DNA from 4 places in the Rhodococcus sp. NPDC059969 genome. Region 3 is predicted to be linked to each of the others. Evidence: riboswitches for the same ligand, from Rfam matches in the RefSeq annotation. Region 3 holds a riboswitch; each other region holds the start of a gene.
The links. Region 3 has a riboswitch for cobalamin ahead of ACFWAD_RS15590 (ABC transporter substrate-binding protein). Riboswitches for the same ligand answer to the same signal wherever they lie in the genome.
Positions count from the first base shown of each region.

Region 1: another riboswitch for cobalamin. It lies ahead of metE (5-methyltetrahydropteroyltriglutamate--homocysteine S-methyltransferase); the one in region 3 lies ahead of ACFWAD_RS15590 (ABC transporter substrate-binding protein).
Region 2: another riboswitch for cobalamin. It lies ahead of ACFWAD_RS18315 (CbtB domain-containing protein); the one in region 3 lies ahead of ACFWAD_RS15590 (ABC transporter substrate-binding protein).
Region 4: another riboswitch for cobalamin. It lies ahead of ACFWAD_RS21625 (FecCD family ABC transporter permease); the one in region 3 lies ahead of ACFWAD_RS15590 (ABC transporter substrate-binding protein).

Region 1 is NZ_JBHWUF010000002.1:94,028-101,506, forward strand. It holds gene ACFWAD_RS09345 (ABC transporter substrate-binding protein) at 1-181, shown strand, start outside; gene metE (5-methyltetrahydropteroyltriglutamate--homocysteine S-methyltransferase) at 240-2,504, opposite strand; cobalamin riboswitch at 2,663-2,864, opposite strand; gene ACFWAD_RS09355 (helix-turn-helix domain-containing protein) at 2,968-3,405, opposite strand; gene ACFWAD_RS09360 (response regulator) at 3,622-4,251, opposite strand; gene ACFWAD_RS09365 (sensor histidine kinase) at 4,248-5,372, opposite strand; gene ACFWAD_RS09370 (ABC transporter permease) at 5,373-6,167, opposite strand; gene ACFWAD_RS09375 (ABC transporter ATP-binding protein) at 6,167-7,105, opposite strand; gene ACFWAD_RS09380 (DMT family transporter) at 7,151-7,479, opposite strand, start outside.
Region 2 is NZ_JBHWUF010000006.1:159,033-166,511, reverse strand. It holds gene ACFWAD_RS18335 (LuxR C-terminal-related transcriptional regulator) at 268-2,889, shown strand; gene ACFWAD_RS18330 (HIT family protein) at 2,928-3,353, shown strand; gene ACFWAD_RS18325 (alpha/beta fold hydrolase) at 3,338-4,075, opposite strand; gene mhuD (mycobilin-forming heme oxygenase MhuD) at 4,121-4,429, shown strand; cobalamin riboswitch at 4,518-4,656, shown strand; gene ACFWAD_RS18315 (CbtB domain-containing protein) at 4,681-4,875, shown strand; gene ACFWAD_RS18310 (CbtA family protein) at 4,866-5,642, shown strand; gene ACFWAD_RS18305 (NAD(P)-binding domain-containing protein) at 5,700-7,479, opposite strand, start outside.
Region 3 is NZ_JBHWUF010000004.1:379,673-387,151, forward strand. It holds gene phoA (alkaline phosphatase) at 1-1,029, shown strand, start outside; gene ACFWAD_RS15575 ((2Fe-2S)-binding protein) at 1,067-1,837, opposite strand; gene ACFWAD_RS15580 (ABC transporter ATP-binding protein) at 1,834-2,631, opposite strand; gene ACFWAD_RS15585 (FecCD family ABC transporter permease) at 2,646-3,686, opposite strand; gene ACFWAD_RS15590 (ABC transporter substrate-binding protein) at 3,683-4,678, opposite strand; cobalamin riboswitch at 4,794-4,940, opposite strand; gene ACFWAD_RS15595 (MMPL family transporter) at 5,012-7,132, shown strand; gene ACFWAD_RS15600 (hypothetical protein) at 7,276-7,398, shown strand; gene ACFWAD_RS15605 (SDR family oxidoreductase) at 7,449-7,479, shown strand, end outside.
Region 4 is NZ_JBHWUF010000008.1:141,761-149,239, reverse strand. It holds gene ACFWAD_RS21635 (alpha/beta hydrolase) at 1-685, opposite strand, end outside; gene ACFWAD_RS21630 (TetR/AcrR family transcriptional regulator) at 834-1,346, shown strand; cobalamin riboswitch at 1,363-1,500, shown strand; gene ACFWAD_RS21625 (FecCD family ABC transporter permease) at 1,616-2,623, shown strand; gene ACFWAD_RS21620 (ABC transporter ATP-binding protein) at 2,620-3,438, shown strand; gene ACFWAD_RS21615 (ABC transporter substrate-binding protein) at 3,435-4,496, shown strand; gene ACFWAD_RS21610 (CbiX/SirB N-terminal domain-containing protein) at 4,493-5,194, shown strand; gene ACFWAD_RS21605 (aldehyde dehydrogenase) at 5,527-6,972, opposite strand; gene ACFWAD_RS21600 (hypothetical protein) at 6,977-7,479, opposite strand, start outside.

The sequences.
Region 1 (7,479 bases), on a different contig from region 3:
GGCGTCGGGGGAGGAAGAGCGTCGAGCCGTCATCGACGACATCCAGACAGTAGTCAACGAGACGGCGCCGATGGCTGTGGTCAACTCCGGCAAGGTCTTCATTCCGTGGCGCGAGAACGTGCACGGAGTGACGCCGAGTGCGGACGGAATTCTGCTCTTCGGCAATACGTGGTTGAGCTGACCCCCGTGCGCCTTTTTGGTAGTGCCCACTACCAAAAAGGCGCACAGGGGCTTTGCCCCTAAAGCTCCGCTCGGACCAACTTCGCGGCTTCGACGAGGTTACGCAGCGACGCTTCGACCTCGACCGGGCCGCGGGTCTTCAAACCGCAGTCCGGATTGACCCACAACCGTTCGACCGGAACAGCTTTGAGTGCCTCACGCAGTGATTCGGCGATCTCGTCGACGCTCGGCACACGCGGTGAGTGGATGTCGTAGACGCCCGGGCCGACGCCGAGGTCGAACCCGACCGAACTGAGATCGTCGAGCACCTCCATGTGTGATCGCGCCGCCTCGATGGACGTGACGTCCGCGTCGAGACCGGCAATGGCACCGATCACCGCTCCGAACTCGGAGTAGCACAGGTGGGTGTGGATCGCGGTGGAATCTGCGACGCCCGAGGTGGCCAACCGGAAAGCGCCGACGGACCAGTCCAGATAGGCGGGCTGGTCCGCCGCACGCAGCGGGAGTAGTTCACGTAGTGCGGGTTCGTCGACCTGGATGATTCCGATTCCGGCGGCCTGCAGATCGACCGTCTCGTCTCGAATGGCCAGTGCGACTTGATTTGCCGAGTCGGCAAGCGGTTGGTCGTCGCGGACGAAGGACCAGGCAAGGATGGTGACGGGCCCGGTGAGCATGCCCTTGACAGGCTTGTCGGTCAGCGATTGTGCGTACGTGATCCAGTCGACGGTCATCTGCTTCGGACGCGAGACGTCGCCGTACAGAATCGGCGGACGCACGCAGCGGGTGCCGTACGACTGGACCCACCCGTTGGCGGTGGCGAAGAACCCGTCCAACTGCTCCGCGAAGTACTGGACCATGTCGTTGCGTTCCGGCTCACCGTGAACAAGGACGTCGAGATCCAGCTTTTCTTGGAGCGCAACAACTTCGGCGATCTCGGCGCGCATACGGTTGACGTACTCGGCTTCGTCGATCTCGCCCTTGCGCAGCGCCGCGCGAGCGATACGGATCTTCGACGTTTGCGGGTACGAGCCGATGGTCGTCGTGGGGAGCGGCGGAAGAGAGAGCAACTCTTCCTGGGCAGCGCGACGCTCGGCGGCGGGCGCGCGACCGGTCGCCGAGTTCAGAACGGCGTCGAGACGGCCTCGAACACTCGCGTCGTTGAGTCTGCGATCGTCCTTGCGGGTCGAGGCGGCCGCTCGCGCCAGAGCGAACTCGTCCTCCACCGATTCCCGACCCTGTGTGAGAGCGGTTGCGAGAGTGACTACTTCCTTGACCTTCTCGGTGCCGAACGCGAGCCACGAGCGCAGTGCCTTGTCGACCCCGGCTTCCGCGTCGAGCGTGTACGGAACGTGCAGCAGAGAGCACGACGTGGAGACGGCAAGCGTATCGACGCTCCCCAGCAGAGCGCCCAATGTGCTCAGTGCCGAGTCCAGATCCGATCGCCAGATGTTTCGTCCGTCGACCACTCCGGCGACGATTAGTTTGCGGGCGAGTTCAGGTACGGAGCCGATCGAATCCTGACCGGCCACCAGATCGACGGCAAATCCTTCGACGCCGGTCGAAGCAAGTGCAGGCAACGCGTCACGCAGCGAACCGAAGTACGACGCCAACAGAATCGACGGTCGCTCCGAAAGTGCCGAAAGCTGTTCGTACGCAGCGCGTGCCGCTTCGATCTCCTCGTCGGTGCGATCGCCCACGAGCGCCGGTTCGTCGAGCTGGACCCACCCTGCACCGGCCTTCACGAGCCGGCCGAGTAGGTCCGCATAGAGGGGGAGTAGCTCGTCGAGCCGCGAGAGCAGCGGCTCGTCTGTGCCGACAGCCTTCGAGAGCAGCAGGAAGGTAACCGGTCCGATGACGACCGGGCGGGCCGCAATGCCGTCGGAAAGCGCTTCTGCCAGTTCGGACAAGACCTTGGACGGGTCGAGTTCGAAAGTGGTGGACGGTGAGATCTCCGGCACCAGGTAGTGGTAGTTGGTGTCGAACCACTTCGTCATTTCCAGCGGCGCAATGGTGTCCGTCCCACGGGCAGCTGCAAAGTAGCGGTCCAACGGATCGGTGACGGGCGCGACGCGATCGGGTAGTGCGCCGAGAAGAACTGCGGTGTCGAGCATCTGGTCGTAGAAGGAGAAGGTGTTGACCGGGATTGAGTCGAGGCCCAGGTCACGGAGGTCGGCCAAGCCCTGCCGACGGAGGTCACGGGCCACGCTCTGCAAGGCGTCGGCGTCGATGCGCCCCGCCCAGTAGCTTTCGGTTGCCCGCTTGAGTTCTCGATGAGGACCGATGCGCGGTGAGCCCAGCACGGTCGAAGTGAATGTCGTTGTCACGGAGTTTCTCCAGATTGCCAATGCATTGATGGCCACTGCCGGCAGACGGGTACACCTCACGAGACCTCGAGTTTCGGCGGGCAGCACTGCCCGCACCGCACACGAGGTCCGATGGAGATCTACACGCCCATTCCACGAGGCGGTGGACCGTCGGGCACGGCGTGCCCGACACAGTCGGCAGGTCTTCGGACTCGCGGGCACTCGATCGAGTTGGATCGAACCTACTGGCCGTCGCTTCCCAGGCGGATGCCCAGTGCACATAAACGGCGGTCGTTCCTGCTTACCGCTGCGGGACAGTCCCGGATTTTCACCGGGTTCCCTCTCACTCCGACAGCTTGCGCTGACGGGGCTTCGACGCCGGGAACGGTCTTCGGGGCTCCTCATGACCGTGCCGGGCGAACCAGCTGCATCGACCAGCATAAGGCCAACCCTCCCTGAGCAGTCAAGGAGAGTCGACGAAGCACTAGGCGCGAGACATGTAGGAATTCGAGTCCGGTGGTACGCGCGGAAGATTCTCCGAGGAGCGCAGATTTTCCGCCATTTCCACGAGCAGATCCTGCGACGACGGTGAGAGGTCGACGACTCGCGAGGTGAGGTTTCGCAGGCGCACGTTGTGCAACTGTTCGAGCAGAGAAAGGTCAGCTTCGCCACCGGAGATGGCGGGCGGAGTGTGGTCGGACGGGGCGTAGAAGTAGTCCGGATGGACGTTGAAGAAGTGCGCGAGGGCGGCGACCACTTCCGGTGACGGATTGGTTCGGACGCCGGTGCGCAGTTGTGACAGATACGGAGTCGAAATGCGGCAACCGAACTCGGTCATGCCGCGAACGACCATCGCATTGGTGACGTGAAAGTCGGCAGTCTCGAACAGCGAGTTCAATCGATCGTTGAACTGGTTCGACATGAGACGCCCCTTCCCCGTTACACAGGCTCCGTCAATTCAATTAACTGCATCATAGCCAGTTATCGAACGATTAGCTGTTTCGGACTTGCGTGACCGGGTAGTTTTCTGGGCAAATCCCTAGGGTATAAGGTCCCTACTTTGAGTGATCTGGACAAATTGCCATCGATGAACGAGCGGCGAACTATTTGCCGGGAAGCGGGTTCTCTCCCGTTCTGATCAGAGCCAGCCGTTCGCCTCGGCGATTCTGACGGCTTCGGCACGGGTCGTGGCACCGGTTTTACCCATCGCGGCCGACAGATGATTTCGAACCGTTCCCGGGGAGAGGAAGAGTTCCGAAGCGATGGCTGCCACGGGTGCGCCGTCGTGTGCGGCCCGAAGGACTTGGGTCTCACGTTCTGTCAGGGGCGACTCGCCGCTGACGAGGCTGTCGGCCGCAAGGGTGGGATCGACGACGCGCAATCCGGCATGGACACGTCTGACGGCGTCGGCAAGCTGCCTGGCGGGCGTGTCCTTGACGACGAACCCGCCGGCCCCGGCGTGCAGGGCTTTGCGAAGAAATCCGGGACGTCCGAACGTGGTGACGATCAGGACTCGGGTGTCGGGTGCTGCCTCGCGAAGGGCTGCCGTCGCGGCGATCCCGTCCATGCCAGGCATCTCGACATCGAGAAGCGCAACATCCGGGCGGTGCTCGAGAACGGCGGCCACTACCTCGTCACCGCGGCCGACCTCGGCCACTACGGACAGGTCGGATTCCAGATCGAGCAGCGCGGCCAGCGCTCCTCGCACGAGTGCCTGGTCGTCCGCCAAGAGCAGCCGTATGGATGCCCGCTCGCCCTGGTTGCTCACACTTTCTCCTGTTCGACTACCTGAAGTGCAAACCCCTGCGGCTGGGGATGAGTGATGACCACTCGTGCGCCCGACGCACCGGCTCGCTCTCGCAATCCGATCAGTCCGTTGCCGGAAGACACCGACCCGGCCCCGTGTCCGTCGTCGACGACAGTCGCGCTTTTCTCGTCGACCGTGATCCGGCAGTGTGTTGCCCCGCTGTGTCGAACCACGTTGGTCACGCCCTCACGGATCGTCCATGCGAAGAGTTCACGAAGGCGCGTAGGAACCATGTCGGTACTGCTCGGCACCTCGTCGTCGATCCCTGCCGCACGCAATGCCTCTCGCGCACGTGCTATCTCGACGGGTAGCGAAATCCCACGAAATCCTTCGACTGCCGAGCGGACGTCTGCCAACGCGTCGCGAGAGAGTCTTTCGAGGTCGTCGAGTTCGCTGCGCGCGCGTTCGATGTCCACGTCCAGTAAGCGGTTGGCCAATTCGGCTTTGATCGTGATGACGGTCAGTGAGTGCCCGAGTATGTCGTGCAGATCGCGCGCCATCCTCGTTCGCTCCTCCATGATCGCTCGCTGCTCCTGCTCTTCGCGCTCATGGAGCATGGCGAAGTTACGGCTGATCAGCGACATGATGCCCCATGTCGCAAATGCGGCCGCGCAGACACCGAGTGAGAGGCCGGAGTAATTTCCCCACCCTGACGAGAGGCTCACTATCTCCACGGAGGCCGCGAACACCAAGGCGAGAATGCCGCCCGCGACGGTCGGGAGCAGCGTCACCGCTGTCACCGCGAGATAAGGGGCCGCTGCCAATCCCGTCGGCCCGACGCTGACGATCATCACAGCGGCCAATGCGGTCAAGGCGGTCAGAGCCAGTGCAGCTTCGCGAATCGTCGGCCGAGTCATCGTCATTCGTCGCCGCTGCTGCGTTGTGGCGAAGGTGTAGAGGTAGAGCGCACCGAAGGCGATCGTCGCGAGAATCCCTGTCCAGCCGCGCAGTTCGTCGCGCAGATTCCATCCCTCGATCAGCGGTCCGCCGAGAAACACCATCCAGACCGCCGCGAAGAGAACGCCGAAACGATTCCGTCGCGGCAATGCGACGGAATCGTTTCGGTCAGTCGTTTCCGACAACTACACACGCTCCGTATCTCGTTGGAATCGCCAGATCGCTCCGCCGGCGAAGATGGCGAACCACACCAGGATATTGACGATCCAGGTCCAGTGAATGTTATTGCCCGTCAGCGGTGCGTGGGCGAGGGCGTTGATGCCGAACATCGGTGTGAACTGCGCGATGCTCGCCCATACCGAACCGTCTTCGAGCGGCACGAAGAGTCCGCCGCCGAAGGCGAGCAGGGCCAGTCCTGGCCCGAGCAACTGCATGACGTTCTCGCTGGGCAGCAGATATCCCATGAACAGGCCGAACGCCGCGAAGATCGACGATCCCAGCCACGCGATCAATGCTGTTGTGAACCACAGTGATCCGTCCATCTGAGCGGAGGTGAACGAGCCGACGGCGTAGACCACGAGAATCGAGACGAGCCCGAGCAGCATTGCCATGATCAGTTTGACGGCGATGTAGGCGACTGGCGTCAGGGGAGTCAGCCGAAGTTGCCGGCTCCATCCCGACGCCCGTTCGATCGAGACCATCGCTCCGCCGCTGGTCGTGGCCAGCATCGCGCCGTACAGCGCCATGCTGATCATGATGTACGCGGCGACATTGCCATGCCCGATCCCGTGATCGTCGTCGCCTTGACCGAGCCCGAAGACGAGGAAGAAGACAACCGGCATGACGAGCGTGAAGATCATCGTGCGCCGATTGCGGGTCAGACGACGGAATTCCAGTCGCAGAAGCGTCGTGTTGAATCCGCCGAGAGGTACGACGGTTCGCTCGGCCCCGTAGGTGTTCGGTTCGGTTGCAGTGGTCATCACTTCTGTCCTTCGGAGTTGTTCGACGTGAGCGCGATGAAGGCGTCTTCGAGACCGCGGGAGACGATTTCGAGATCGCGAGCCTGCGTGTTGGTCAACAGGAACCGTGCAACGGCGTCGGTGTCACCCGAGTGCACGAGCAGTGACTCGCCACGCACCTCGACGGCGTCCGAGTTCGGAATCGCGCGCAGGAGTTCGTCGGTGATGCCGGGGACTGTCGCGCGCAGGGTCCGTCCGGACGCCATGGACTTGACCTCGGCTGTGGTCCCGTCTGCGACCACGGTGCCTTGCCGGACCAGGATGATGCGGTCGGCGTAGACATCGGCTTCTTCGAGGTAGTGCGTCGCAAAGAGCACAGTGCGACCGTGATCGGCGTCGGCGCGGATGGCGGACCAAAAGTCCCGTCGCCCTTCGACGTCCATGCCGGTGGTCGGCTCGTCCAGAATGAGCAATTGCGGGTCCGACAGCAACGCCATCGCAAATCGTAGGCGTTGTTGTTGTCCGCCCGAGCATTTGCTGACGAGGCGATCGGAGATGTCGAGGATTCCGGCTCTCCCCAGCACCTCGTCGACCGGACGGGAATGGGCGTACAGACTGGCGGTCAGCTGTACGGTCTCGGCCACTGTCAGTTCTTTGAGCAGCCCGCCGGTCTGCATGACTGCGGACACGAGTCCGCGCGCTATCGCTGATCGAGGTGACATTCCGAAGACGCTCACCTCGCCCGACGTCGGCCGAGACAGGCCGAGAATCATGTCGATGGTCGTGGTCTTGCCTGCGCCGTTCGGGCCGAGGAACGCGACGATCTCGCCGGGGCGGATGCTCAGGTCGATTCCCTTGACTGCGTCGACGGTGCCGAAACTCTTGCGAAGTCCGGTCAACCGGACGGCGTCGTGTGTCGATCCTTCACTGAGTGGATGCAGTGCCTGTGCTGAGGTCATACATAGAATCTGCTCGCTTCGAGGACGTGAACCCTCGTCCGTCCGTCATTCTTCTGCCATGACATTTGTCATCGGGTCGGCCGGTATCTGTTTCGGTGCAACCTGGCCGAGTCGGGCGAGGACCAAACCGGCGATGATGGCTGCACCGCCCGCAGCTTGTAGTGCGGTGACGGACTCCCCGACCAGGATCCAGGCGGCGACAACCGCACACAGCACTTCGGTCAGCGCTACCAGGGATCCGATGGTTGGTCCCAGGAGCGTGATCGCGGCGATGCCGGTGAGATAGGCGATGACGGTGCTGACCAGGACGAGAACCGTTACCGGCAGCCACACGCCCACCGAGTGTTCTGCCACGACGGTGTTCGAGGCCGAGA
Region 2 (7,479 bases), on a different contig from region 3:
GGGCCCCTGGCGGGCACTCTCGGCCGCATTTGGCGAATCCCGAGCTACGTTCCATAGAAGTCGCTCGAGGGACTCGAAAGCCAATGGTGAAGGCGTGATTGTGTGGGTGAACTTCTCTCACCCAGGGTGAAGTCCCGGGTGAATTGCCCGGGATGGCACGCTCTGGATTCGCACCAGCTACGCTCCTCCCTGTAGATAGATGGATCGAGACAATCCGCCCAAACTCTCCATTTACCGCGGGCGCGCAAGGAGAAAGGGGCCGCGTTGATGTTCGGGATGGACGGCCACGACTGGGCAGCTATTCCCGAAAGACGCACGATTGCCGTGTCGATTCCCCGGCAGGCTCTGTTCGCGAAACTCGACCGCCGCGCCGCTCTGACCATCGTCCGTGCACCGAACGGCTACGGAAAATCGTCGTTGATCGCGTCGTGGCTACGCGCCAATCTGGCCTCCGAACGAATTCTCGTGTGGGTCTCGGCGCCAGCTCCTTCATCGACACTCGCAACCTTCTGGGCGCTGGTCCTGGAGCGAATTCACGCCGCCGGGATAGCATTACCCGACGCCGGTGATCTCGCCGATCCTTTCACCGCGATCATCAAATCCTTGAACGATCTGCCCCGCCCCGTGCTGCTCGTTTTGATCAGGCCGGATCTGGTGCCGGAACCGGAATTGGACGATCAATTGATCGAACTCCTCACTCGCTGCCACAATCTTGACCTCGTAGTGACGCTCTCAGGCTTCGGCATGTTCTCCGAGCCGTACCTTCTCGACACAGATCATGAGGTTGTCAGCGCGGACGAGTTGTTGTTCACGGCAGCCGATACCGCCCACGTACTGGAACAGACCGACGCTCACACGGCTGCGGGCGATGCTGAAAGAATCACATCTTTGACTGGTGGGCTTCCCTCGCTGGTCCGCGCCGCCGCTGCCGCAGTCGCAAAAATTCCAGGCGGCGACAACCGCCGGCAGGTAATCGAGGAGAACGTCGCGCAGGCGACAGACGACTACGTGACTGGTTCCGTCCTCGCCATCGCCGAGCGCGTGAAGCAACACGAGTTCCTGCTCGCGATCGCCTTTGCTCGATCGATCACCGTCGACATCGCCGCAGTCCTGTTCGAGTCCCAGCACCACGATGCTGCAGAGACCGTTCGTCGAATTCGGGCGAGACTGGTGACACTGGAGACTGCCGGATTGCTGTCGCGTTCAGAAAGCGAGGCCGACGAAACCTGGGAATTGCCGCCCGCCATTCGGCAATCATTACTCGCGCGCCACACCCGCACCGGAATCGAACCGTCGCAACGTCTTTCATTCCTTGCCCACAATCGACTCGACGTCGGCCATTACGCGTCGGCGCTGGACTATGCGATCGAGGCACAGAATTGGACCCTCGCAGTAGACATCGTCGAACAACATTGGGTGACGATGATCGTGAGCAGCCTGGACACGGTTCGCTCTGCACTTCAACGGATTCCGGTGGAGGCCGCCGTCAAACACTCCGCGGTCCAGGCCGGCCGCGCCCTGTTCACCATGCATCCGAGTAAGCGCGCGAGTATCGTCGACTCGCTGCCCGAATCGCCCGCCGAACTGTGGAAACTCGGCGCCGCGGCTGAGGCGAAAGACGCCCTCAGCATCGGCTGTGTCCAATCGATCATGCTCAGGCTCGCCGGCGAGTACGGACTCGCGGCAGAGACCACCAGGCGCCTGGCTCACCTCAGTCGCAGTGCGCTGGAGAACAACCCGGAGACCGTCAGCGCACAACTCCCCCTCATGCGACTTCAATGGGCGATCAATTTTCAATTGAGCGGCAGACTCACCGAATCCACGATCAAAGCTCGAATGGCGTACCACGGTGCCCTGTCTCGAGGAGTCGACTTCATCGCTCGCAACTCTGCCGGCAGTGCCGCGCTGAATTGGGCGCTGGCAGGTGAGCCGCGACAGGCCACACATTGGTTCGAACTCGAGCAGAAGCATCCGGACCCCGGAGGTTGGCTCGAACCTGTGGTCAAGATCGCCGGCTTGACCGCACGGGCTCTCACCGCTCTCGACACGCTCGACTTCGATGACGCACGTATCGCCTTGACCGAACTCGGCGTTCCGTCCGACGTCGAGGAACTGTGGGCGTTCGTCGTCTATGCGCACAGCCAATTCGCCCTGGCTCAGGGCACTGCATCTTCCGCTCTGCCGTTGCTCCACAATGCGATTGAAGCGCATTCCATGCAGTACACGGCTACATCTTTCGCGCTTCCTCTGTTGCAATCCGCGGAGATCGACCTCCTGCTCGCACTCGGCGAGGGAAACAAGGCAGTTGCTCTGGCCAAGGATATCGCTGATCCTGCAGCCAACCCGTGGACGCTCGCGTCGGTGGCACGTTTGCGCCAACGGATCGGCCAGAACGAGGCCGCCGTGGCGCTGTGTCACCAGTTCGACTGGTCGGGCGAATCCTATCCGCGGGCTCAGATGGAATCGCTTCTGGTGCAGGCGGTTGCACACTCCGAATTGGGTGAGCCACGCCTCGCCGCTCAGGAATGGTCCAGAGCGTGCAGTATCGCGGAGCAAACCGGACTTCTGCGTTCGTTCGCGACCATCGCATCGACAGACGTCGAGAAACTCGAATCGATGGCGAAGTCGAATTCGCGAGCGCTCACCGAGTTCGCGAAAATGCCTCGAGCTGAATCATTTCCGGAATTCGTGCACATCGTGGAGCTGACCGAACGCGAACAGCGGGTCCTCTCACTCCTGGCGCTCGGAATGGGGTCGGCCGCGATGGCGGACAAACTGTACGTCTCCGTCAACACCGTCAAGACTCAACTACGCACTCTCTACAAGAAGCTCGACGTACACAACCGCAACGAAGCGATCACGAAGGCACGTCAACTGCGCCTGCTGTAGTCCCGGATCGGATCTGATTCGGACTACATTCTGTAGACATGAGCACCGATACCTGCGTCTTCTGCAAGATCGTCGCACTGACCGAGCCGGCGATTCTCGTTCACGAGAGCGAGACGACTCTCGCATTTCTCGACGCCCGACCGGTGAGTCGCGGACACACTCTGGTGGTCCCCAAGCGTCATGCAGAAAACCTCGATGCTCTCGAAAACCATGAGGGCGCAGAGATGTTCCGCGTCGGGACGCTCATCGCCGGCGCTCTACGGCGCTGCGACATCGCCGCAGACGGCGTCAACTTCCTGGTCAACGACGGTCGCGCCGCGGGCCAGACCGTGTTCCACTCGCACCTGCACGTCGTCCCCCGCCATCGCGGCGACAAGGCGAAGTTCGCTGCCGGACTCCTGGCCAGACGAGCCGTCGAACTGGAGCAGGTGGGCTCGTCGATCCGCAGTCAGCTCACCGTCTGAAGGAACTCCGTCACGACGTCGCGGTAACGCTGCGGTTGATCGTCGTGGACCAGGTGACCGGCGTCGGCAATACGTACGTACCGGGTTTGCGGCCGCTCGGCCATCTCTCGCATCTGTCCTTCTGGGGTGATGGTGAATTCCCCCTCGATGAGCAAAGTCGGCGCCTCGATCGCCTTCCACTGATCCCAGAAGTGCCGCGTGCCCCACTCCTCCGAGATGTCGCGGAAGGTCGAGACGTCACCGTGCAGGTACCACCCGTCGTCGCGGCGGTCGAAGGAATCGAGAAAGTACTGGCCGGCGACGGGGCCGAAGAATTCCTTCATCGCGTCCTCGGAAGCAAACGGTTGCGGCCACGCCGAAATCATCTGCGCCCAATCCGCTGCGGTGCGTCCGCGAAAGTCCGGGGCCATGTCTTCGAGGACCAGGGCACACACCTTCTCGGGATGCGCAGCGGCGAAGCACCACGCGTGCAGAGCGCCCATCGAATGACCGATCACGATCATCGGACCTTCGATGGAGGAAACGGCCGATGTCAGGTCCTCGACGAATGCCTCGGTAGTCAGTTCCGCCGGCGCCGGCCTGCCGTGACCGGCGGCGTCGAAGGTGTAGACGTGGCCGAACTCGCGGATCCACGGCACGTGGCGACGCCACGTTCGGGAACTGCCCATGAGTCCGTGCAACAACAGAATCGGCTGTCCCGTTCCACCTTCGTCATGCAACACGAGTGTCACGGTACGCGGTGAAGGTACACGGGTAATGTCGCTTTCATGGCAGTCGTGAAGATCAATGCAATCGAGGTCCCCGAGGGCGCCGGCCCCGAACTGGAGAAGCGCTTCGCAGCACGCGCTCACGCAGTCGAGAACTCCCCGGGCTTCCTCGGATTCCAGCTTCTCCGCCCCACCGCCGGCGAAAGCCGCTACTTCGTGGTGACGCAGTGGGAGTCCGAGCAGGCGTTCGCCGATTGGCGTGACGGTCCGGCCCGCGAAGCACACTCCGGCGAACGCGCGAAGCCCGTCGCTTCGGGTGCGTCGTTGCTCGAGTTCGAAGTTGTCCTGGACGTCGCCGCCAAGAGCTGATCTCGAACGATTGTGCCCGCTCGTGCGGGCACAATCGACGGTCATCTCGGCTTCACGCGTTGACACGGTGCGGGCAGTAGTGCAAAAGTTCGCATGTAAACGCGATGGTCCGACAGGAATCCGGTGAAAGCCCGGAGCGGTCGCGCCACTGTAATTCGAGGTGAAGTGCCTTTTTCGGCACGACTATTCGACAGCCAGACACTTCGGCCATCGCATGGACCTAGGGGACGCGAAAATCCCAGGAGGCTTCGATGGCTCTCGCCTATTCTCCCGATACGTCGATCGATTCGACTCGTCTTGCTTTCCTCGCCGCTGCAGTCGTTCTGTTCGCGATGCTGGCTCTCTACCTGGTCGGATTCGACCAGGGCGCGATCTCTCGCACCGGCATGTACATGCATGAATTGATGCACGACGGACGCCACTTGATGGGCCTGCCGTGCCACTAGTCGACAGTTTCACGAAGCTTCTCATTCGTGGATTGTTGGCTGGTTTGATCGCGGGCATTCTTGCCGGCGGTGTTGCGTTCGTGCTGGGTGAACCCCACGTCAACGCTGCCATTGCGATCGAAGAAGCCAACAGTGCCGCTGGAGAACATGCCGGCGAAGCCGCTGGGCATTCACACGGTGACGAAGAAGAACCACTGGTGAGCCGCGACGGGCAGCGCGCCGGGCTGTTCCTGGCCACAGCGCTGGCCGGACTCGCACTCGGCGCGATCTTCTCGGTCGTCGCCAACTACGCGCGACGACTCACCGGAATGTCCGGGCCGTTGTTGGCGATCACCATCGCCGTCGGCGGCTGGCTGGCCATCGAGGCGGTGCCGTTCTTCAAGTACCCGGCCAACCCGCCGGCCGTTGGAGATCCGGACACCATCAACCAGCGGACACTCCTGTGGTTGGCGGCCGTGATTCTCGGACTGCTGTCCGTCACTGCGGCGGCAGCTGCAGCAAAGGCAGTTTCCGGACACGAGTTCCTCAGTGTGCGCATCGCCGCTCCGGTGGCTGCGTTCCTGGTGATCGTCGCGATCGGTTACGTCTCGCTTCCCGGCATCAACGAGGTGGGCGAGGACTTCCCGGCAACTCTGCTGTGGGAGTTCCGACTTTCCTCGCTCGCAACGCAGGCGACACTGTGGCTCGTACTCGGATTGGCATTTGCCTTCCTCACCGAGCGCGCGACCAAGAACGCCGACGTGGCAAAGAAGTACGCCCTTCGCTGAACCTGCTGTGCGCCTTTGTTAACCGCGGGCGGTTAATAAAGGCGCACAGCAGTTTTTTCAGCTCAGATGATGCACTTCCTGCAGCCCGTACACCGGCGTCGGAATGCCCTCGTAGCGCGCCTTCAACTGCAGCGCGAGGTACAGCGAGTAATGCCGCGACTGATGCAGATTGCCGCCGTGGAACCAGAGCGCTTCCTGCTGCGTCGGCTTCCACATGTTGCGCTGCTCGCCTTCCCACGGTCCCGGGTCCTTGGTCGTGTTCGAGCCGAGGCCCCACACTTTGCCGACCTTGTCCGCGGTGTCCTGCCCGATCAGATCCGCCACCCAGCCGTTCATCGAGCCGTAGCCGGTCGCGTAGACCACGACGTCGGCAGGCAATTCCGTACCGTCTTCGAGGATCACGCTGTTCTCGGTCAGCTCACGAATGTTGCCGTGCGCGAGCTTGATGTCCCCGTTGGCAACCAGTTCGGCCGCACCGACGTCGATGTAGTAACCCGAGCCGCGTCGTAGGTACTTCATGAACAGGCCCGAACCGTCGTCGCCCCAGTCGTGCTCGAAGCCCGCCTTCTCGAGGCGATCGTAGAAGTCCTTGTCGCGCTCACGGATTGCGTCGTACACCGGGATCTGGAACTCGTGCATGATCCGGTACGGCAGCGAACCGAACGTGAGATCGGCCTTGTGCGTCGTCATTCCGGCAGCGAGGGCGCGCTCCGAATACAGATCACCCAAGCCCAGATCCATCAGCGAATCCGACTTCACGATGTGCGTCGAGCTGCGCTGCACCATCGTGACGTCGATGCCGTTCTCCCACAGAGCGCCGCAGATGTCGTGCGAGGAATTGTTGGCCCCGATCACGACGACCTTCTTGCCCACGTACTGATCCGGTCCGGGGTGCTTGCTCGAGTGGTGCTGATCGCCGAGGAACTTGTCCTGGCCGGGGAACGTCGGAACGTTGGCCTTGCCGGACATACCGGTCGCCATCACCAACTGCTTGGGACGCAACGTCAGCTTCTCGCCGTTGCGGTTGACCTCGACGGTCCATTCCTGCGTCTTCTCGTCGAACGACGCGGAGGTGCAGGTCGTGGAACTCCAGTACGGAACCTCCATGACCTTCGTGTACATCTCGAGCCAGTCACCGATCTTGTCCTTGGGCGCGAACACCGGCCAGTTGTCGGGGAACGGCATGTAGGGCAGATGGTCGTACCAGACCGGATCGTGGAGGCACAGGGACTTGTAACGTCCACGCCACTGATCGCCGGGTCGCTCGTGGCTGTCGATCACGATGGCCGGAACTCCGAGCTGACGCATCCGGGCGCCGAGCGCGATACCACCCTGGCCGCCGCCGACGATCACGACGTAAGGCTGTGTGGTGTAACCGAGTTCGCGGTCCTCGATCTCCTTCTGCTCGGCCCACGTGACGCGGTTCGGATCTGCACCGTGCTTCGCTCCCCGCGGCCGGCGAGTGCCCTTGCCTTCTTCGTGCCCCTTCAACTCCTGCAGCGACGTAAGGAGGGTCCAAGCGACATATTCCCCGGGTCGCTCCGCTCCTGCCCGCCGATCATCTACCTTCAGGCGAAGGTGCCCGTGCGCACGCCCGGTAGCAGTCTCGAATTCGATCCAGGCCGACGTGACGCCGTCGGCTTCGTCGGGTGTCTCGGTGGTCCGAAATCCTGAAGGATCGGTGTCGTCGAGACGTTCGGAGAGCATGTCGGCGATCTGCTCGCGACCTTCGACAGTCTTGATGTTCCAGGTGAACGACACCAAGTCTCGCCAGAAGCTGTCGAGCGCGAATTTGTCTGCAACACGCTCGATGTCACGAGCGGCGAGTGCCGATTCG
Region 3 (7,479 bases):
GCGAACGGCAAGGCCACCGGCAACGTCTCCACCGCCGAGGTGCAGGACGCCACCCCCGCAGTGCAGGTCGCGCACGTCAGTGGCCGCAAGTGCTACGGACCGGAGGCGACGTCCAAGTCCTGCCCGGAGAACGCCCTCGAGAACGGCGGCAAGGGATCGATCAGCGAACAGCTCCTCGACACCCGCGCCGACGTCACCTTCGCCGGTGGTGCCAAGTCCTTCGCCGAGACTGCGAAAGCCGGTGACTGGCAGGGCAAGACACTCAACGAGCAGGCCGCGGCTCGCGGCTACCAGCTGGTGGAGAACGTCGCCGAGATGAACGAGGTCGGCAAGGCCGATCAGGATGCGCCCGTGCTCGGCTTGTTCGCCGACGGCAACATGCCCGTCCGCTGGGAAGGATCCGTCGCCACCCGCGACGGTTACCTGCAGCCCGCCGAAACCTGCGTCGACAACCCCAAGCGAACCTCCGACGTACCCAAGCTCGCGGACATGACTCAGAAGGCCATCGACCTACTGAAGGTCAACGACAACGGATTCTTCCTCCAGGTCGAAGGCGCCTCGATCGACAAGCAGGATCACGCAGCCAACGCATGCGGTCAGATCGGTGAAACCGTCGACCTCGACGAAGCTGTGCAGAAGGCACTCGAATTCGCGAAGACCGACGGAGAAACCCTGGTCATCGTCACAGCCGACCACGCTCACACCAGTCAGATCGTCACCAATGTCAGCGCCGACGACATCGCCACCATCGCCAAGGACCAGAACATCCCGGTCGAGCGCGCCCAGGAAATCGTCTACCCCGGCCTGACCCGCAAGCTGACCACCAAGGACGGCTCGGAGATGACGATCAGCTACGGAACGTCCGAAGATCCGGCCGTCGAGTCCGAAGGACATACCGGAACTCAGTTGCGCGTGGCAGCTTTCGGCCCCCATGCGGCCAACGTCAGCGGTCTCACGGACCAAACCGATCTGTTCTTCACGATGACCGACGCGCTGGGGCTCGACCGTTCCAAGGTCGCAGCGCACTGACCTGAGAAACACCCGACCCGGTAATTCCTGGGTCCAGTCACACCAGAGCTGCCAAGGCGCGCACCCGATCTTCGGGTGCGCGCTTCGGGCAACTGGTGCACTTTCCTTCACCGGGCACCTCGTAGATCAGGCAGCACGACGCCCGCTGCGTGAATCTACGTCGCCCGAATGCCACCGGCTCCAATGGATTGGAAACGCGCACAACACTTTCACTGCGGTCGACATCAACGAAACGCGGGGCCGGAATGCCCGGGTTCTCACCGCGGAGAACATCGATCAGGCCGGCAGCAAATGCACTTCCACGCTCCCGCGCCCTACCGGCCGCGTCAAGGCTGCGATTGGCGATGGAGTCCGCCGCGATCGCCCACAGCGCCTGCTGCCGAACGCCGGACACGTCGGCGAGTACCTCGATCACGGGACCGAGCGAGCCGAACATCGCGCGACCCAACTCCGCCACACTCTGCGAGATCGGAATGACCGAACCGGCAGCAAACCCACCCAGATAGCCGTTGTCACGCAGGAAGATCCGTCCACCATCCAGCGACGGATCGGCCGCGAACCCGGTAACCATTCCGGTTCCGATCGGAATGCCTGCCAGCGTTGAGCTGGCCGAGTACCACCACAACGTGCCGTTGACTCGACTGTCCGCGCTCCCCCATCGCTTGGCCGTATCGGCGACGCGAGCTGCCAACCATTGGGGGTCGGTCATCAACACCGCGGGTACCGTTTCCGGATACGCGGTCAGGTCGTCGAAGAACGGCACAGCTGCTGCCATACGGGCGTAGACCCCGGCTATAGATTCCGTCATGCCAGCCCCAATATCTCCATCCGCGGGCGTACTCCGCGTTCGACTCGCGCCCTGATACCGAAAACCTCGGCCAACAACGGCTCGTCCAACACCTCGACCGTAGACCCACACGCGCGGAGTTCACCATCGGTGAGCACAGCAAGGTTGTCGCAGTACTCGACTGCCAACCGTAGATCGTGCATCGTGACCACAACCGCGAGCCCCGCCGAAGCAAGCTCGGCCAGCAATTCCATCACGATCAGCTGGTGCCGAAGATCGAGATGATTGGTCGGCTCGTCCAACAACAGAACCTTGGGCTCCTGAGCCAACGCGCGAGCTATCGAGACACGTTGCCGCTCACCACCCGACAGGGTCGACACGTCTCGTCCGGCAAGCTCGACCAAACCGACCTGCTCGATGCACCGGTCCACGATGGCGGTATCCCGCTCCGTGCTTCGGTCCAACCAGCTCCGGTGTGGAGTTCGTCCGAGTGCGATCGATTCGCGAACCGAAAGACCCGCCGAGACAGTAGGTTCCTGGACGCTCGCCGAGATGGTTTTGGCGATGTCCTTGCGCGAGAGCGTCGTCGAGTCGGTCTGATCGATCAGAACTGCGCCACCAGTCGGCGTCAAAGCGTTGTAGCAGCAGCGCAGCGCCGTCGTCTTGCCACTGCCGTTCGGCCCGACCAAGCCCAATATTTCACCGGACTTGACTGCGAAAGTGATGCCGCGCAACACTTCGCGATTTCCGAGCCGCGCCCGGGTCTCGACGAGTTCGAGCAGGGGCGCAGTTTCAGAGTCTTTCGGGAGTGTCACTGTTCTGGCCTGTGTCACTGTTCGAGCCTCCGATACTGCCGGTAGAGCATCCAGACGAAAATCGGCGCACCGACGAGGGCGGTGATCACCCCGACCGGGACTTCAGTGGATTGCGCCACCGAGCGCGCAGCGGTATCCGCGGCAACCATCGCGACGGCGCCCAGCAGGGCTGCAGCAGGGAGCAGTCGAATTGCTCTGGTGCCGACGATGAAGCCGGCCAGATGCGGGATCAGCAGACCGATGAAACCGATTCCACCGGCAACGCTGACTGCTGCGCCCGCCAGTACGGAGACCGCGAGCAAGGACAAGACACGGAACCGTCGGACGTTCATACCGAGTGCAGCAGCCCCGTCGTCACCGGTCTGCAACACGTCCATCCATCGCGAACTGAACAGAAGGGCTGTGCCGACGACGACCAGTGTGATTGTCGGGAAGATCAGCGTCGACCATCGCGCATCTCCGAATCCGCCGGCGAGCCAGTGCATCACCGACGCCACGTGCCGATCGTCGGCCAACACCAGGATGCAAAAGGTGATGAGCGCCGAGAATATCTGGGCGAGCGCGACACCCACCAAAATAATCGCGGTCGGCTGCGGATACCGGCCGCCGATCAGCAGTGCGAGAAACAACGGGATCATCGCCCCGACGAATGCTGCGACCGGAATCGTGAAAACCCCGAGGAGGCCGGCGCCGAAACCCAGCACCGACACGAGCACCACCATGAATCCCGCACCCGACGAAACTCCGAGCAGATACGGGTCGGCAAGAGGATTCCGTGTGACAACCTGAGCAACAGCACCCGACATCGCCAAGGAGGCACCCACCACCGCAGCCGTGAGGGCACGCGGTAAGCGAGAATCGATCACGATCGACTCCCGCGCCGCGGTCCACCATGTCTCGAAAGTCCCTGGCGCCAAACGAGCTCCGACTATCGCCCACACGTCACCGACGGGAATGCGAACCGATCCCAAGGAGACGGCCAACCCCAGTACGATCGCCAAGGCGCACGCCAAGCCGACGAGCAGGGCGCCGTACCCGTAACGCGTGCGAGTCACTTCGCCGCGTCAGCGCCCGGATGGAAGGCCGTCGCGATGGTCTGTGCCGAACGCACCAACCGCGAACTCTCGAACAGGTCCGCGAGAGGGACCACGACAAACCGGTTCTGCTGCACAGCAGGGGTGGTCGCCATCAACGGCTGGGCACGGAGGAAGTCGATCTTCTGCTCGGCTGTCTTGTCGCCGTAGTCGATGACCACGATCGCCTGGGGTGCACGCTCGGCAACAGCTTCCCACGATGCGTCGATGTAGGGCTTTGTCCCTTCGGCGAAGATGTTCGAGACACCGGAGTATTCCGCGACCAATTGACCGACGCCGACTCCGCCGATTGTCGTCGGAACCTGGTCACCGCTGTCGTAGAAGAAGGTCGGCACCGGCGCTGCGTCCCCGACCGATGCGCGGACGGAATCGAGACCACTGCTGATCTCTTCGGCTACCTCGCGGGCCGAATCTTCGACGCCCAGGAGTCGACCGAGTTGTGTGTAGTCGTTCTCGAGCAATCCGATGTCGGGGAAACCGGTGCCACAGTATTCGGAGAAGAGGAAGGTGTTGATTCCTCGCTCGCCGAAGGCGTCTCGTGAACGCCCTTGCTTCTCGTTGAAGGCACTGGTCATTCCTCCGACCACGAAGTCGGGATCGACGTCGAGGACTTGCTCCATGCTGGGGAAGGTGTCGGAGAGACTGGGAATGCTGTTGAACTGATCGGCCGTCTCAGCAGTTGGTGGGTTGTCGCTGTACGCCCGACCGACAATCCGATCACCCGCGCCGATCTCGATAAGGGCTTCGGTGACGTGTCCGTTCAAGGACACGATGCGCTGCGGCGGCGAATCGAACGTCATCTCGCGATCGCAGTTGGTCACGGACACCGGCTGTGCGAAGGATTCCGCAGCAGACGCTGACTCTGATTCCTGGCCTTTGGAACAACCTGCCGAAACCAAGGCGACCGCAACAAGAACGGCGGCGGCACGGGACGGGGAGAACTGAAGTGACACGGGGACCTCGTAAGGGCTCTGAGCCACGAATGAGAATCCGACAGACAACTCCGCCCGCACGCTGATCCTCGGCCAGAGCTCCTGCTGGACTTCCTTTTCGTAGACCACGACGAATGGATGTCGCACACCGCGCGGTGGGTAATCGGGCTTGCCGACGCTCGGTGACTACCGAGAATCGACCTACCGTTGCGGGTCAGCGCCGGATTCGGACCGGCTTCCCCCACACGCGTGGCTTGCAAGTGCTTCGAGCAGTATGCATGACGTTTCCGATTCAAGACCAAACGCCCACTACAGTCGATCTGGCCAGACGCCCCCACACACCGGAGTTGATACATGACACGCTGGGCCCAAACCGTCGTTGCCCGGAAATGGTGGGTACTGAGCCTCGCGGTTCTGATAGTTCTCATCAGTGGAGTGTGGGGACTCGGAGTGTTCGGCAAGCTCAGCCAGGGCGGATTCATCGATCCGGGCAGCGACTCCGCGAAGGTCGCCGACATCATCGAGGACAATCTCGGACCGCAGACCCCGGACATCATCGCGATCTACTCACCCACCGACGGTAAGACCCTGGACGACATCGGGCCGGCGGTGACGGCCGCGGTCGACCAGTTCAAAACGGAAGTGCCGACGGCGTCGGTGAAGTCGTATTGGGGAACGGACGCGGCGGCCAAGGCCAGTCTGCTCTCGAACGACGGATCCATGGGCGCCGTTGCGATCACGTTGGCACCGGACTCGGGAGTCACGCCGGCCACTTTCGCCGATCTCTTGCCGAAGCTCGAAGTCGAAGGCGCCGAGGCACAATTCGCGGGCAACACCGTCGTCGGCGTCGCATTCAACACCAAACTCGAGAAAGACCTGGTTGTTGCCGAGGCCATCGCCATTCCGATCACTCTGGTGCTGCTGGTCTTCATCTTCGGCGGCGTCGTCGCTGCCGCGGTTCCGGTGTTCGTGGGCGTACTCAGCGTCCTGAGCGCATTGGCGGTTCTCCGGATCCTCACCTTGATCACCGATGTGTCCTCATTCTCGATCAACGTCGCTTCTCTTCTCGGGTTGGGACTGGCGATCGACTACGGACTCTTCGTGGTCGGCCGGTTCCGTGAAGAACTGAATTCAGGCTCGGATCCGGGAGCTGCTGCCCAGCGAACAGTTCTGACGGCGGGTCGCACCGTCATGTTCTCGGGTCTACTGCTGATCTGTGCGTTCAGCGGCATGCTCGTTTTCCCCCAGGCCGTCATCCGATCTCTGGGCTTCGGCGCGATCGCTGCGGTACTGAGCGCGGCCGTCCTGTCGCTGACTGCTGTGCCTGCGCTGCTTGCCATTCTGGGTCACCGCATCAATGCCCTGACGTGGCGCAAGGACGCGGCACAACGCGGCGAGGAACGCTCGCGCAAATTCTGGGGCCGCGTCGTCACGTGGGTGATGAAGCGTCCGGTGGCGGTCTCGGTGACGATCGTCGCCGTGCTGCTCGTGATGGCCTCGCCTCTGCTCGGCGCCCGTCTGGGAGAGCTCTCGTACACCGCCCTGCCGGACAACGACCCCGCTCGTGTCGCGATGGATACATTGGTCAACGACTTCCCGCAGACCGGAAACGGCGCGACGATGATCCTGCAGGCCGAGGACGGGAACACTCTCACCCCGGCCGAAGGTGCAGCGATCGCCGAGTCCGCCGGTCAGGTCGAGGGCATCGGTCAGGCAACCGTGGTTGCGAGCACCAATCAACTCATCGCGGTTCAGGCGCTGTACAGCGAGGGATCCACGCCCCAATCGCAGAGCGCCGCAGTCACGGATCTACGAGAGATCTCCGCTCCGGACGGAACGGTGCTGCTTGTCGGCGGCGGTCAAGCCATGGTCGACGACGGCAACAACGCCGTCCTGCACTGGCTACCGGTGATGATCCTCATCATGGTCGGATCCACCCTGATCCTGTTGTTCCTTGCATTCGGGTCGGTGGTCCTGCCCATCAAAGCGGTGCTGATGGCAGCCCTGAGCCTCGCGACCACCTTCGGCGTCCTGACCTTCGTCTTTCAGGACGGACACGGCGTCGAACTCCTCGGGGTCAGTCAAACTCCGCTGGAAGCGACGTTCGTTGTGCTCATCCTGGCGGTGGTCTTCGGATTGTCCACGGACTACGAGGTTTTCCTGATGTCCCGGATGGTCGAGGCCAAGAACGCGGGTGCGACGACAGAGGAAGCGGTCAAGTTCGGAACCGAGCGCACCGGCCGCATCGTGACGGCTGCCGCCTTACTCCTGATCGTGGTGACCGGGGCCTTCGCGATGTCCGGGCTGTCGGTGATGAAGTTCCTGGGCGTCGGCATGATCGTCGCACTGATCGTCGACGCGACCATCATCCGCATGTTGCTCGTGCCCTCGCTCGTGAAGTTGATGGGCGAAGCGAACTGGTGGGCTCCCGCGTGGATGAAAAAGCTTCATGCGAAGGTCGGCATCGGCCACTGATTTTGGGCCACTGATTTCTGGCCACTGATCGCGCACTAGTGGATTTCCCTGATCGGGCAGTCGTCCTCGAGGATGACTGCCCGATCGTCTAAATCGCTCCGCAGGGCGATGTTCTCCGAAGCTGATTTCGTCAGACTTGGAGCATGACAATTTTCGAATGGATCCTTGCTATCCCCGCTCTTGCGCTTGCCGTCGCGTTCTTGTTCTCCGGAATCATCTCCGCGGGCATCGACTTCGACGCCGAGGACGGGGTCATGACGCATTGATGTTCGTTTCCCTCTAGCCGCTGATCTTACTTTGGAGTAAGTTACCGACTATGGCCACATACATCGTCACTGGCGGTACCG
Region 4 (7,479 bases), on a different contig from region 3:
CGAACGAGAAGTAGCTGCTGAGAAATCCGAGTGGCACCCGAACACCGCCGCCGCGCGGATCCGTCGCACACAGCGTCGCGAGTTCCCGATTGCTGCTCATGTTCGCGACGTCGGCGACCCAACGGATGGGCACGCGGATACGGCCCACCAGTTGTTCGGTGCGGCGCATCAGGGGAGCGCCGTAGACACCCATCGGGCCGAACCGCGCCGCGGCAGCTCTGGCCGATGGATCCGAGGAATCGAGCAGGCAGGTAGCGACGACGGCGTCGGCCAGACCGGTCCGCGCGGCCACCTCGTAGGCCAGCAGACCGCCGATGCTGGCTCCCAACAACACCAGCGGCCGATCGTCGGCTGCCTTCTCTGCTCGGACGAGATCGCAGAGAAGATCGACCCACTGCTCGTACCGGACGCCGGCGGGATCGGCTACGACGGTGTCGCCGTACAGCGGAAGGTCAGGGAAGAGGACTTCGGCTCCGAGTTTCACGCCGATCCCGGCGAACGGCCACAACGCGCCCGAGTAGCCGCCGGCGCCGTGGATGCCGAGAACACGAACCGGCGCGTCTGGAACCACGGCCCGTGCGACGTGGACGGTGTTGCCGTTCCACTCCCACCACGTCGGGGTCGGCGCCGGCATGTGGTCGGTGTACCGGTCGGGCATAAACTTCGAGTAATCGGCGCTGGTCACCTACACAATTCTCGGTATCGGCGTCGCGGCTGACAACTCGCATCGGAGGACCGTGTCGACTCGGCGGAAAAGGCCCTCCCAGCAGCGCTCGAGGGCTACCTACGACGCGATCCTGGAGGCAGCTACTCGCGTTTTCGCTTCGGAAGCCATGGCAGCGACCACCAACCGGATCGCTGACGAAGCAGGGGTGTCGGTGGGCTCGCTCTACCAGTATTTCGGCGACAAGTACGAGATCCTCTCGGAGTTGGCGAACCGTCACGTGAGTGCTGCGCGGGAGAGTTTTGCGCTCTGCCTTGCCGACATCGTCGAGCGTGAGCTCACCCCGGACGAGGCCGTCCGGATGTTGGTGGAGTGCGCGGTCGAAGTGAACAGTAAGCCGCGAGAGTTCTTTCACCTGCTCTACGATCAGGTTCCGCGTACGCGTGAGCTCATCGAGCAGGTCGAAGGAATGAATCGGCAACTGGTACTGGGTTTTTCGGAGTACTTGCAGAGCCGCGGTTTCAGTGCGGAGGATGCGTTGCTGACGTCGCGGCTGACTGTGACTGCCGTGGACAGCCAGGTGCATCGGGTTGTGCTGGAATCGGATTCACCCGAAGAACTTCGAGTGCGAACGGAAGCCGTCGTGCGGCAGGCGAGATCGATGATCGCGTCGGAATCCTGATCCGGTGTGCGGAATGGTGACCACAGTCCGTTATGGTTCTGACGTCATCATCGAGGTAATGGGAAGTCGGTGCAATTCCGGCGCGGTCCCGCCACTGTGAGGTCGTCCACGCGTCGACCGTAGCCAGATACCACCCTCGTTGACGTTGTGTCATGCCACGAGGATGGATCGGTCACACCATGAATGCTGTTGGCGGAGCTCTGTCTCCACCTACCCACCTGCCTTCGCCGAAGGCTGGTGCACCTCGAGGACGACTCAGTCCGGGTATCGTGCTGCCCATTCTGCTGGTCGTCACCGCGGTCTCGGCTGTGTGCGCGTTGGCCTTCGGATCCGAGATGCTCCCCGTGTCCACCGTGGTGGACGTGGTGCACTCGCGCTTCGGAGGCCCGGCCGTCACACGCTCGGATCTTGCGATCGTGTGGGGGATCAGGGCACCTCGGGTGCTGCTCGGTCTGGCAGTCGGCGCTGGTCTTGCCGTCGCCGGTACGGTGGTGCAAACCCTCGTCCGTAACGCTCTCGCCGATCCCCACCTGCTCGGAGTGTCGTCCGGCGCGAGTGTCGGTGCCACCGCCGTTATCACCACCGGACTGTTCGCCGGTGCCGGAGTATGGGCGCTCAGCCTCGGTGCGATGATCGGAGCTCTGGGAGCTGCGATTCTCGTCTTCACCATCGCGACGCTGCAAGGCGGCATCACTCCACTGCGATTGGTTCTGACCGGGACTGTTACCGCGTCCGCGCTGTCGGCGATCGCGAGCTTTTTGGTCCTGCGCACCAACGACTCCCAGGCTGCGCAGTCCGTATTGTTCTGGCTCCTGGGAAGTTTGGCCGGTGCCTCCTGGGACAAGTTGTGGGCGCCGGTCATCGTTGTGGTCCTGCTGACGGCAGCGGTGTTCGCGCTGCACGGTTGGTTGGACGCACTGGCGGCTGGGCCGGACGTCGCGGCTTCCCTGGGTATTCCCATCCGAACCCTTCGAAACGTGTTGTTCGGAGTGCTGGCGGCGTTGGTCGGCACGATGGTTGCGGTGTCCGGTGCGATCGCCTTCGTAGGCTTGGTCATACCGCACGTGACACGCATGATCGTCGGAGCCAGACATCGAGTGGTGTTGCCGGCGGCAGCGCTGATCGGGGCGTCGTTCCTGGTGTGGGTCGACGTCGTGGCGCGGACGTCGTTGCGGCCGACAGAGATCCCGCTGAGCGTGGTGACCGGGGTGATCGGTGCCCCGCTGTTTCTCCTGCTTCTCGGCCGTCGGCGCTACCGTTTCGGTGGTAGTTCGTGAGCGCCCGTGCACTGCCTCTGACTGCGTCCGGAGTAGTTGTTCGCATCGACCGTCGAACCATCGTCAAGGGCGTCGACATCGTCGCTGACGCCGGTGCAGTGGTGGGTGTGGTCGGTCCGAACGGTTCAGGCAAGTCGACTTTCTTGCGTGCTCTCGCCGGTCTCGGACCGATCGCCGGCGGTGACGTTCGCGTCGGCGGCGAGTCCGTGCACGCGATGTCGGCGCGTTCGCGGGCCAAAGCCATTTCTTTTGTGGCGCAGGAAGAGCAAAGTCCCGCCGACCTGTTGGTTCACGAATACGTGACTTTGGGGCGCACCCCACACGCAAAGCCCTGGAGCGTCGGCGGAAAGCACGAGAATGCCGTCGTCGATCGTGCTCTGGGCGAGGTCGGAATGATCGAGCACCGATTCTCTTCGATGGACACGCTTTCCGGTGGAGAGCGTCGGCGGGTATTTCTTGCCCGGGGACTCGCGCAGGACGCCGGCGTACTCATCCTCGACGAGCCGACCAATCATCTCGACATCCGGCATCAACTCGAACTGCTCGATCTGGTCCGGTCGTTGGACCGGACGGTGATCATGGCACTGCACGACCTCGATTTGGCTGCAGCAGTGTGCGATCGGGTACTCGTGCTCGCGGACGGAGTTGCCAAAGCCTTCGGTCATCCCTCCGACGTACTCACCACCTCGGTGGTCGCAACTGTTTTCGGCGTCGAGACTTTCGAGCTCGTGAACCCTGCGACAGGCCGTTCACACCTCGTATTCGAATCACGAAATTCTCAACCACAACACACATTTTCGGAGAGTGCACTTTGATACACGTCAAGACCCGCGCGTCGTTCGGTGCGGTCGCAGCCGCGACAGCGTTGTTGGCCGTTTCCGGCTGCACAGCGACCGCACCCCTCGACGAAGCCGCAGACAAGACTTCGGTCACGCTGGAGAACTGCGGAACGGAAAGCACTTTCCAACTTCCGATCGAAAAAGTTGTTGCCACAAGCAATGCGGCCAATATCGGCACCATTCTCCGAGTCGGCGGACTGGATCGTCTCGCTGCAGTCGTGTTGAACACCAACAACGACGCGGTCATGGATTCGATGTTCGGTCCTGGAATCGCCGACGTTCCACACCTGGACGGAACGATCACGATGGAGACGATTCTGGGTAAGCAGGCGGACCTGGTGGTCGGCTCGTACAGCGGCTTGTTCAAGGGAGCCTCCGGTGTGACGCCGGAATCGCTGCAGGGCAACAATATCGACTCATATGTGATCTCCGACAGCTGTCGGCAGAGTGCCGCCGCGGATTCCGCGCTCGGAACGATGGGTCCGTGGGATGCCCTCCGTGCAGACGTGACGAATTACGGAAAGCTGTTCGGAACCGAGGACACTGCCGCAAAGGCGCAGACCGAATTGGATTCGCGTTTGGCACGTCTGGAGTCGGCACCGGATGCGGGCGACAAGCCGAAGGTGCTGATCTACGACAGCGGTGAAGAAGATCTGTACACCAGCGGAGGTAATGGAGCCCCCAACGGAATCATCGATGCGGCCGGGGGAACCAATGTGTTCGCCGACGTCGACAACACCTGGTTCAAGGCGAGCTGGGAGACCGTCGCGAAGTCCGAACCCGACGTCATCGTGATCATGGACTACAAGAAGAGTGCCGACGAAGTACAGGGCAAGATCGACGCGATCAAGAGCCGAGAAGGCCTACGTGACCTCGACGCAGTCAAGCAGAACCGCTTCGTCGTACTTCCTCTCGCCATGTTCACCAGCGGATTCCCCAACATCTACGGCGCGGAACAGTTGCGCGCGAAGATCGAAGAGTTCGGGCTGGCTCCGTCGAGCAGCATCGACTGGACAACCGCGCCGTCGGCATGAGTGTCGACAGTGGTTCGCGTCGGGTGATCGTTGTAGTGCGGCCGACGGTGAGCGGCCTCGACGAGGCGGCTGCACGCCGGCTGCTTGACGCTGTTCAAGCGGGCACCGACGTCGACGTTCGCGTTGCGTATCTCGATGTCGCTTCGCCGAGCCTTCACGAGGAACTCGATCGAGCCCATGCCGATGGCGTGGGCAACGTCGTGTTGATTCCAGTTGCGGTGCCGAGGGATCGGTACCTGCTCACGTGGACAAGCAAGGCGGTTGCGAACTGGCGCGAAACCCGAATCGACGCCGAACTGGAAGTGACGCTCCACGAATCGGAATCGCTCGAAGGTGCGGTGGCCGGGCAGGTGATCGACGAACTCGACTCGGCGGGAAAGCCGATTACAGCGAGTCCGGCGTCGTACCGCAGTCCGGCGTGGTCGGTGATCGAGCAGCACGAGAGGCATCTGTTGGTGTGCAAGGGGCCCCGCTGTATGGCGTACGGAGCAGGACCTCTCCACCGGGCGATGAGCGCGGCGGCCAAAGGCACTTCGGCAAAGGTGACGGGGACCGGTTGCCTGAGCCCGTGCAACCTGGGGCCGTTGGTGATCGCGAACCCCGGCGGTACCTGGTTCGGTCACGTGGACGCCGGAGACGCCGACGCGTTGGTGTCCGGTCTCGAGGATCAATTGGTGGATCACATTCTGGACCGGTAGATGCCGGGTCGGTAAAAGCAGAGAACCCGCTGGGCGCGAAGTGCGCTCAGCGGGTTCTGTTGTCCTGTCTCAGGAACCGAAGGGAAGGGTTCCCGGCGGGATCTGGTATCCACTGCTGCCGACGGAGGCGCTGCCCCAGAGTGCGAGGAAAGCGTTGATGGCGTTGGTGAGCATATGAATGTCCTTTGTGAGATGACTGATTCGTTTTCGACGGTACCGGGTGGATCTGTGGATTCGCTGGGAGTTGACACCCTTTTCACGGGGCTGGCACCCGTTCCGGCAGGTCGGAACGGGTGCCAACTGTCAGCAAAGGGTGCCAACTCCCGGGTGGGTCAGCCCACGTAGCCGGGCGGCATGAGTACGGACTTGGTCTCGCAGAAGGCTTCGAGGCCCTCGGGTCCGTTCTCGCGGCCGATACCGGAGTTCTTGTACCCGCCGAACGGTGATCCGGGATCGAAGGCGTACCAGTTGATCGCGTAGGTACCTGTGCGAATCTGCGCGGCAACTTCGAGGCCGTGGTCGATGTCGGTGGTCCAGACTGATCCGGCGAGGCCGTAATCCGAATCGTTGGCGATCTTGATGGCCTCGTCCTCGGAGTCGTACGGAATCACCGAGAGAACGGGTCCGAAGATCTCCTCACGTGCGATGGTCATCGAGTTGTCGACGTCGGCGAAGATCGTCGGCTCGACGTACCAGCCCTTGTCCAGACCGGCGGGGCGTCCACCACCGAGTACGACGCGTGCGCCTTCTTCCTTGCCCTTGGCGATGTATCCCTCGACGCGCTCGCGCTGCTTCTCGGAGATCAGGGGGCCGAGTTGTGCTGCAGGATCGGACGGATCGCCGACGGTCATGAAGCCTGCGGCGGTCTTCATTCCCTCGATGACCTCGTCGTAACGCGAACGGGGGGCGAGGATTCGGGTCTGAGCGACGCAGGCCTGGCCGGTGTTCATCAGGCCGGACATGACGAGCATCGGCATTCCGGCGGCGATGTCGGCGTCCTCGAGGATGATCGCGGCGGACTTGCCACCCAGTTCGAGGGAGCAGCGCTTGAGGTTCTGCGCGGCGATGGCACCGATCTTGCGGCCGACGGCACTGGATCCGGTGAAGGTGATCTTGTCGATGCCCGCGTGCGAGACCAGGTATTCGCCGGTCTCGGCTCCGCCGGGGAGCACGGAGATGACGCCTTCGGGAACGCCCGCCTCGGTAAAGATCTCGGCAATCACGTGGACGGACAGTGGGGATTCGGGTGCGGGCTTGAGCAGAACCGTGCAGCCGGCGAGCAGGGCGGGTGCCAGCTTGTTGATCGCCAGGAACAGCGGGACGTTCCAGGCCAGCACGGCGGCGACGACGCCGACGGGCTCACGGGTCACCTTGGTCTGCCCGAATGCGCCGGTGCGCTTCTCTTCCCACGCGAACTTGTCGGCCAGTTCGGCGTAGTAGCCCAGCGTCGCCATCGACGGGGTCTGCTGCATCATGCCGACCATGGCGGGCGGCTGGCCCATCTCGTTGGAGATGAGCTGGTTGATTTCCGCGCTGCGCTCTTCGATCAGCTTGGCGGCCTTGGCGAGGATCGCGCCGCGCTCGGCGGGGGTGGTGCGTGACCACGGTCCCTCGAACGCCGCGCGGGCTGCGGACACGGCCGCGTCGATGTCTGCCGGTGCTGCGATGGGACAGCTGCCGACGCGCTCCTCCGTTGCGGGAGAGAACACTTCGAGTACCTGGTCGGTGGCCGGGGCCACCCATGCTCCACCGATGTAGAGCTTGTCGTAGTCAGTCATCAATTCATTCCTCGGTGTTGTCGGTCGCCGCGAGGGCATACGCGTCGTCTGCCTGTGCGGTGTCGGTGAAACTGGTGAATCCGTATTTCTCGTGCGGTCCGATGGCGGCTACCTCGAAAAGGCCGGTGCCGGTGTGGGTGTTCGCGCCTTCCGTGAGCGTGAAGGACGCAAGATTGTCGACGGGGGAGAACATGCGTTGGAACGGTTCGATCTCGTGGACCTTGTGGCGCAGTCCCTGTACGACGAGTTCGCCTTGCCACATTCCGTGACGCCAGTCCTGTTCGAGTCCGTAGCCGGTGCCGATTCCGATGTAGTTGGCCAGCAACAGTTCGCAGGTGACGGTGAGGACTTCACCGCCTGGCCGGTGGAAGGTGATGGTGGCTCCGGTGACGTCGCGGGTGTCGGGGCAGAACGTCAGTTCGTGTTCGGGCCGGCCGAGCCATTCGTTGTCCCTGGTTTCGTCCGGCCACACCCGCATGGCCTCTTCGACTATGCGCCTGCCCTGTT